One region of the Saccharothrix xinjiangensis genome, then DNA from elsewhere that is predicted to be linked to it. Evidence: riboswitches for the same ligand, from Rfam matches in the RefSeq annotation. Region 1 holds a riboswitch; the other holds the start of a gene.
The links. Region 1 has a riboswitch for cobalamin ahead of ABD223_RS07150 (putative cobaltochelatase). Riboswitches for the same ligand answer to the same signal wherever they lie in the genome.
Positions count from the first base shown of each region.

Region 2: another riboswitch for cobalamin. It lies ahead of ABD223_RS18185 (FecCD family ABC transporter permease); the one in region 1 lies ahead of ABD223_RS07150 (putative cobaltochelatase).

Region 1 covers NZ_BAAAKE010000002.1:395,798-399,197, forward strand. Annotated here, with positions in the region: gene ABD223_RS07150 (putative cobaltochelatase) at 1-1,322, opposite strand, end outside; cobalamin riboswitch at 1,361-1,482, opposite strand; gene ABD223_RS07155 (cytochrome P450) at 1,548-2,771, opposite strand; gene ABD223_RS07160 (8-amino-7-oxononanoate synthase) at 2,808-3,400, shown strand, end outside.
Region 2 covers NZ_BAAAKE010000007.1:229,407-232,806, reverse strand. Annotated here, with positions in the region: gene ABD223_RS18195 (TauD/TfdA family dioxygenase) at 1-120, opposite strand, end outside; gene ABD223_RS18190 (MFS transporter) at 117-1,370, opposite strand; cobalamin riboswitch at 1,545-1,722, shown strand; gene ABD223_RS18185 (FecCD family ABC transporter permease) at 1,785-2,840, shown strand; gene ABD223_RS18180 (ABC transporter ATP-binding protein) at 2,837-3,400, shown strand, end outside.

The DNA of each region.
Region 1 (3,400 bases):
CCGGTGCGGGCGCGGGCGCGGGACCGCTTGCCGGGCGCGCCGTCGCCGACGCCGGGCACCTGGAGCAGGCGGGCGCGGAAGGCGGGCGCGGGCGCGTGCGAGCGCTCGGCCGACGAACCCCGACCGTCCGAGGTGGACTGCTCCGGCGGGCGGCCCGGCAGCTCCGCGCCGTCGCCGCCGTCGTCGTCCCGCCCGCCGCCGTCGGGTCCCCCGTCGTCGGGCCCCCCGTCACCTGGCCCGTCGCCGTCCGGCCCGTCGTCGTCGGGGCCGTCGGGTTCCCGGGCGGCCTCGGCGCCCTGCCGCAGGGCGTCGTCGAGCTGCTCCTCCTCCAGCCCCGGCTCGTCGAACGGGTCGCGGCGCTTGCGGTGCGGCAGGGCGAGCCGCACGGCCGCCTCCACGTCCTCCTCGGCCACCTCGTCGGCACCGCGCCAGGCCGCGTGCGCGATCGCGGTGCGGGCCACGACGAGGTCCGCGCGCATCCCGTCCACCTCGAACGCCGCGCAGATCGCGGAGATCCGGCGCAGCTCGGCGTCCGGCAGCGCCACCGACGCCAGCCGGGCGCGGGCCTCGACGATCCGCGCGGCCAGCGCGGCGTCCTGGTCGGCCCAGCGCGCGGCGAACCCCTCCGGGTCGGCCTCGTAGGCCAGTCGCCGCCGGACCACCTCGGTGCGCGTGGCCACGTCGCGGGCGGCGCGGACGGCGACGGTGAGGCCGAACCGGTCCAGCAGCTGGGGCCGCAGCTCGCCCTCCTCCGGGTTCATGGTCCCCACCAGCAGGAACGACGCCGCGTGCGACACGGACACGCCCTCGCGCTCGACGTGCGCGCGCCCCATGGCGGCGGCGTCGAGCAGCAGGTCCACGAGGTGGTCGTGCAGCAGGTTGACCTCGTCCACGTACAGCACGCCCCGGTGCGCGGCGGCCAGCAGGCCGGGCTGGTAGGCGCGCACCCCCTCGGTGAGCGCGCGCTCCAGGTCCAGCGAGCCGATCAGCCGGTCCTCGGTCGCGCCGACCGGCAGCTCGACCAGCCGCGCCGGCCGCCGCTCGGAGTCCCGCTGTTCGGGGTCCCGCTGTTCGGGACCACCGCCGTGCGGGCCGTCCGGGCAGTCCGACGCGACCTCCGGGTCGCAGCCGAACCGGCAGCCCGGCACCACGTCCAGCCCGGGCAGCAGCGCGGCGAGCGCGCGGACCGCGGTCGACTTCGCGGTGCCCTTCTCACCTCGGACGAGCACCCCGCCGATACCGGGGTGCACGGCGTTGAGCAGCAGCGCCGTGCGGAGGTCGTCCTGTCCGACGACGGCGGAAAAGGGGAAACGCGCGCCCATGCGGCGGTGTCCTTCCTCGGGTGTCCACGCCCGGGTCCGGTGGTGACGACAGGGGGGCGAGTTCCTGACTCCCGGGGTGAACCGGTCACAGTGGCGGGACCGTGCCGGACTTCCACCGGCTTCCTCGCGCACCCCTACAGCCCCGGCATCGTCGCACCTGAGGCCGGCGGGTCCAAGCCCCGGGGACGCGAGCGCGATCACACCGGTCGGCCGTCCGACCCGGGACTACCGCCCGCCGACGCCGCCCTGAGCCACGAGCTGCCGGGAGGCCGCGCCGCCGAGCGCCGGGTCCCCCAGCTCCACCTCGACGCTCAGCGGCGCCCGGAACGACAGCAGCCCCAGCATCGGCGGCGGGTCGGCCGAGGCGAGCCGCAGGCGCGGGAACCGCAGCGCGGTCTCCCGCAGCACCACCTCCGCCTCCAGCCGGGCCAGGCCCGCGCCGAGGCAGAAGTGCCTGCCGTGGCCGAACGCCAGGTGCCCGCGGGCGTTCGGGCGGCCGGGGCAGAACCGCTCGGGGTCGTCGAACGCGGCGGGGTCCGAGCCCGCGCCCGCGAGCATCAGCAGCAGCGGCGCGCCGGCCGGGACGTCGACACCGGACAGCACGACCGGTTCGGCCGCGACCCGCCGCCACGTGGTGACCGGCGGCTCCCGCCGCAGCACCTCCTCCGCGCACGCCGCCGCCACGCCCGGCTCGCCGAGGCGCGACCACAGGTCGCCGTGCCGCAGCACCGCGTGGAACGCCGCGCACAGCAGCTGGGTCGTCGTCTCCTGCCCCGCGATCAGCAGGAAGTAGCACAGCCCGGCCGCGTCCCGCAGCGGCACGCCCCCGGCCCGCAACGCGCCGAACAGGTCGTCGCCGCGCGGGTCCGCGGCCTTGAGCCGCGAGGTCAGCCACCGGTGGAACGCGGCGGCCGGCCCGGCCAGCTCGCGCTGCCGCTCCGGCGTGACGTCGCCCCAGAACAGCTCCAGCGACGCGGTGCTCCACGCCTTCAGCGCGGCCACGTCCACGTCGCGGATGCCCAGCACCTCCAGCAGCACCACCGCGGGCAGGTCGCGGGCCAGCGCCGGGTGCAGGTCGACCGACCCGGTCAGCCCGGCGAGCCGCGCCGCGGTCAGCTCGGCGATCCGCGGCCCCGCCGCGGCCACGCGCGCGGGCGTGAGGAAGCGGGCCACCAGCCGGCGCAGGGCGGCGTGGGTCGGGGTCCCGTTGTTGGCCAGCGTCGGCGGCAGCGAGAACCCCGAGCGGGCCAGCTCGCGCAGCACCGGGCCCGGCACCGGGACCACCGCGGTCAGCGCGTTGTCCGGCCGGAACCGGCGCGGGTCGGCCAGCACCGCGCGCACGTCGTCGTACCGGCTGACCAGCCACAGCCCGGTGCGCCCGTCGCGGTGCACCGGCGCCCGCTCGCGCAGCGACCGCAGGTCGGCCGGTCCGGGCTGGAAGAGGTCCACGCCGGCACGGTAGCCGCCGGATGCGACACTGCCGGCGTGAGTGTGCGCACAGGTGAGTCGGTGTTCGACTGGATCGACACGCGTGCCGGGGCCCGCGCCAAAGCCGGTCTCGCGCGCCGCGTCCGACCCCGCCCGGCCGACTCCGCGGACCTCGACCTGGCGTCGAACGACTACCTGGGCCTGGCGCGCGACAAGCGGGTCACCGGCGCGGCGGCCGCGGCCTCGCTGCGCTGGGGCGCGGGTTCGACCGGCTCCCGCCTGGTCACCGGCTCCACCGAGCTGCACACCGAGCTGGAGTACGAGCTGGCGAACTTCTGCGGCGCCCAGTCGGCGCTGGTGTTCTCCTCCGGCTACGCGGCCAACCTCGGCGCGCTGACCGCGCTGTCCGGGCCGGGCACCGCGATCGTCGCCGACCAGCACATCCACGCCTCGCTGATCGACGGCACGCGGCTGTCCAAGGCCGACGTGGTGGTCGCCGGGCACTGCGACGTGCCGAAGGTGACCCACGCGCTGGCCACCCGCGGCAAGCGGCGGGCGCTGGTGGTGACCGACTCGGTGTTCTCCGTCGACGGCGACCTCGCGCCGCTGGCCGAGCTGGCCGCCGCCTGCCGCGAGCACGAGGCGGCGCT
Region 2 (3,400 bases), on a different contig from region 1:
CGCGGTCACGGGCAGGCCCGTCAGGACCACCGCGCCGGTCTCGGCGAGCACCGCGCGGGCCTCGTCGGCGTCGTGGGCCCCTACCCGGGCGGGCAGGACACCGAGCTCACGACCGCTCATCGCCTGGCCTCTTCGACGGTGTGCCGGGAGAACTCCTTCGTGCTGGGCACCAGCGCGGCGACGGCCGGGGCCAGGAAGCACGCGGCCGCGCAGGTGCCCAGCACCGCGGTGACCCCGAACGCGTCGACGGCGGGCGCGATCAGCGCGAGGCCGATCGGGGCCAGCCCGTAGGACAGCAGGAAGTCCAGGGAGGAGACGCGGGCCAGCTTGTCGGGCTCGACCTCGCGCTGGGTGGCGGTGAACCAGGGCACGTTGAACAGCTGGATGCCCATCCCGGCGACCACGTAGGCGGCGACGATCACCAGCCAGTGCACCGGCAGCAGCAGCGCGAGCGGCGCGAACCCGTAGCAGGCCAGGGCGGCCAACGCGATCCACCCCTGCGCGGGGGGCTTCCAGCGGGCCATCAGCAGCGCGCCGACCAACCCGCCGACGGTGGCGGCGGTCAGCGCCGCGGCCAGCACCACCTCCGAGCCGTACCGGTCGCGGCTGATCAACGGCAGGATGACGCCGGTGGCGGAGTAACCCAGGGAGATCACCGCGGTCAGCGCGCCCAGCCCCGCGAGGAACCACGGGTGCCGCCGCGCCTCGCGCACCCCGTCGGCGAACTCGCGCACGAAGGACACCCGGGTCTTGCCGGCGGCCGCGAAGCGGCGTCCCCGCGGTGGCACCAGCGCGGCGCACAGCCAGATCACCCCGATGCCCACCAGCAGCGCCCTGGTGTCGAGCACGAGGGCCAGCAGCGTGGTCAGCGCCGGCGCGACCAGCGTGGTGACCCGCACGGCCATCGACATCGCCGCGTTGGCCGCCTGCCGCTGCTCGGCGTCGACGACCTCCGCGACCAGCGCCTGGTACGCCGGCCGGCACGCGCCCTGCCCCGCGCCCATGACCGCCGCCGCGGCGATCATCAGCGGCAGCGACCAGCCCAGGCCCAGCGCGAGCACCGGCGCGCCCGCCGCCGCCGCGAGCCCGGACCACAGCACCACGCCGCGCCGGGAGTGCCGGTCGGCCAGCACCCCGCCCACCGGGACCGCGGCCAGGAAGCCGACCGTGCGCGCGGCCAGCACGACACCGAGCTCGACCGCGCTCAGCTCCCGTTCCAGCACACCGAGGCCCAGCACGAACGGCAGCACCCAGGTGGCCAGGCCGGAGGCGGTGGCGCCCGTCCACAACCGGAGGAAGCCGGGATCCCGCAGGACCGACCGCGGTCGTCGACTCCCCTCGGCATCGGTCGACGTCGACGACGTGGTCATCCGAGACTCTCCCCCGTGTTCGATCCGTTACGCACCGAGCAACAACCACATATTGGCAATTGCGGGACGGGCACGCCAACTCCCCTGCCTCTCACACCACTCGTACGGTGCACGCCGGGTGAGACGACCTCCGGCGCTCCCGGCCTCGCCGCACCCGTCGGGAACCGGGTCGTGTTAGGTTCTGCGCGAGCCAGTCGTGCCCATGTGGCCAGGGAATCCGGTGTGAGTCCGGAACTGTCGCGCAGCGGTGGGGGTGACCGGCGGAACACGTGCCACTGGGCCTGACGGCCTGGGAAGGCGTTCCGCCGGGGTGAGCCCGAGTCCGAAGACCTGCTGGTTCGTTCGTCGACCGACCGGGCTCCGCGATCTGGGCCCCTGACGAGAGCGGGTCTCGCATGTCCGTCGCGACGCGACGTGTCCGGTAGTGGTGCGGCGCGCAGGGCGCCGACCCTGCCGCTGCTGCTCGTGCTGTTCGCCGGCCTCGCCGTCAGCGTGGTGCTCTCGCTGGCCCTGGGCTCGGAACCGCTCCGGCCGGCGGGGGTGTGGGAGACCGTCCGGGCCAGGCTGACCGGTGCCGCGGGCCCCGACCCGGTGTACGACGCGATCGTGTGGGAGCTGCGCGCGCCACGGGTGTTGATGGGCGCCGTGGTGGGCGCGGGTCTGGCGTTGGCGGGCGCGGTGGTGCAGACCCTGGTCCGCAACCCGCTGGCCGACCCGTACCTGCTGGGGGTGTCCGCCGGCGCGGGTGTCGGGGCGACGCTGGTCATCGTCGTGGGCGTGTTCGGCGGGCTGGGGGTCTGGGCGTTGTCGGCCGGGGCGCTGACCGGCGCGGTGCTGGCGTCGCTGCTGGTGTTCGGCGTGTCGGTCGCGCAGGGAGGGCTGACGCCGCTGCGGCTGGTGCTCACCGGGGTCGTGCTGTCGGCGGCGTTCTCGTCGGTGTCGAGCTTCCTGGTGTTCGTCGGTGACGAGCCGGAGGCGACGCAGGCGGTCCTGCACTGGTTGCTGGGCAGCCTGTCCGGTTCGACGTGGGCGAACACCGGTCCGGCGCTGGTCGCGGTGGTGCTGTCCGCCGCGTCGCTGATGGCGGTCCACTCGTGGCTGGACGCGCTGGCCGGCGGCCCGGACGCGGCCGCCGCCCTGGGCGTGCCGGTGCGCGAGGTGCGGATCGGGTTGTTCGCGCTGACCTCGGTCCTGGTCGGCGTGCTCGTCGCGGTGTCGGGCGGTGTCGGCTTCGTGGGCCTGGTCGTGCCGCACCTGGCCCGGATGGCGGTCGGCGCGCGGCACGCCGCGGTCCTGCCGGTGGCCGCCCTCGGCGGCGCGTTGTTCCTGGTGTGGGTGGACGTGGTCGCCCGCGTGCTGGTCCGGCCGCAGGAGATGCCGTTGAGCGTGGTGACCGGGCTCGTCGGCGCACCGGTGTTCCTGGTCCTGATGGGTCGCAGGCAGTACGGCTTCTCCGGGGGCGGTCGATGACGCACCTGCGGTGCCGCGGGGTGCGCTGCGAGGTCGCCGGGCGGACCGTCGTGTCCGACGTCGACCTCGACGTGCCGCCGGGGCGGATGCTCGCGCTGGTCGGGACCAACGGCAGCGGCAAGTCGACCCTGATCCGCGCGCTGGCCGGGCTGCGCGTCCCGGCGGCCGGCCTGGTCACCGTCGACGGTGAGGACCTGCACGCGTTCTCGGCACGCCGACGGGCGCGGACCATCGCCTACGTCGGCCAGGAGGAGGCGCCGCCGGAGGACCTGCTGGTGGGTGAGCTGGTCGCGCTGGGCCGCGTCCCGCACCGGCCGCCGTGGGCGTTCGGGCGGGCGGAACGCGCGATCACCTTGGAGGCCTTGGAGGCCGTAGGTCTGGCCCACGCGGTGGACCGGCGCTGCGACCGGCTCTCCGGTGGCGAACGCCGCCGGGTGATGCTCGCCCGCGCGCTCGCCCAGGAGTGCGGGCTGGTGCTCCTCGACGAGCCGACGAACCACCTGGACATCGGTCACCAGACCCGGTTGCTGGAGACGTTGCGCGGTCTCGGCCGCACCGTC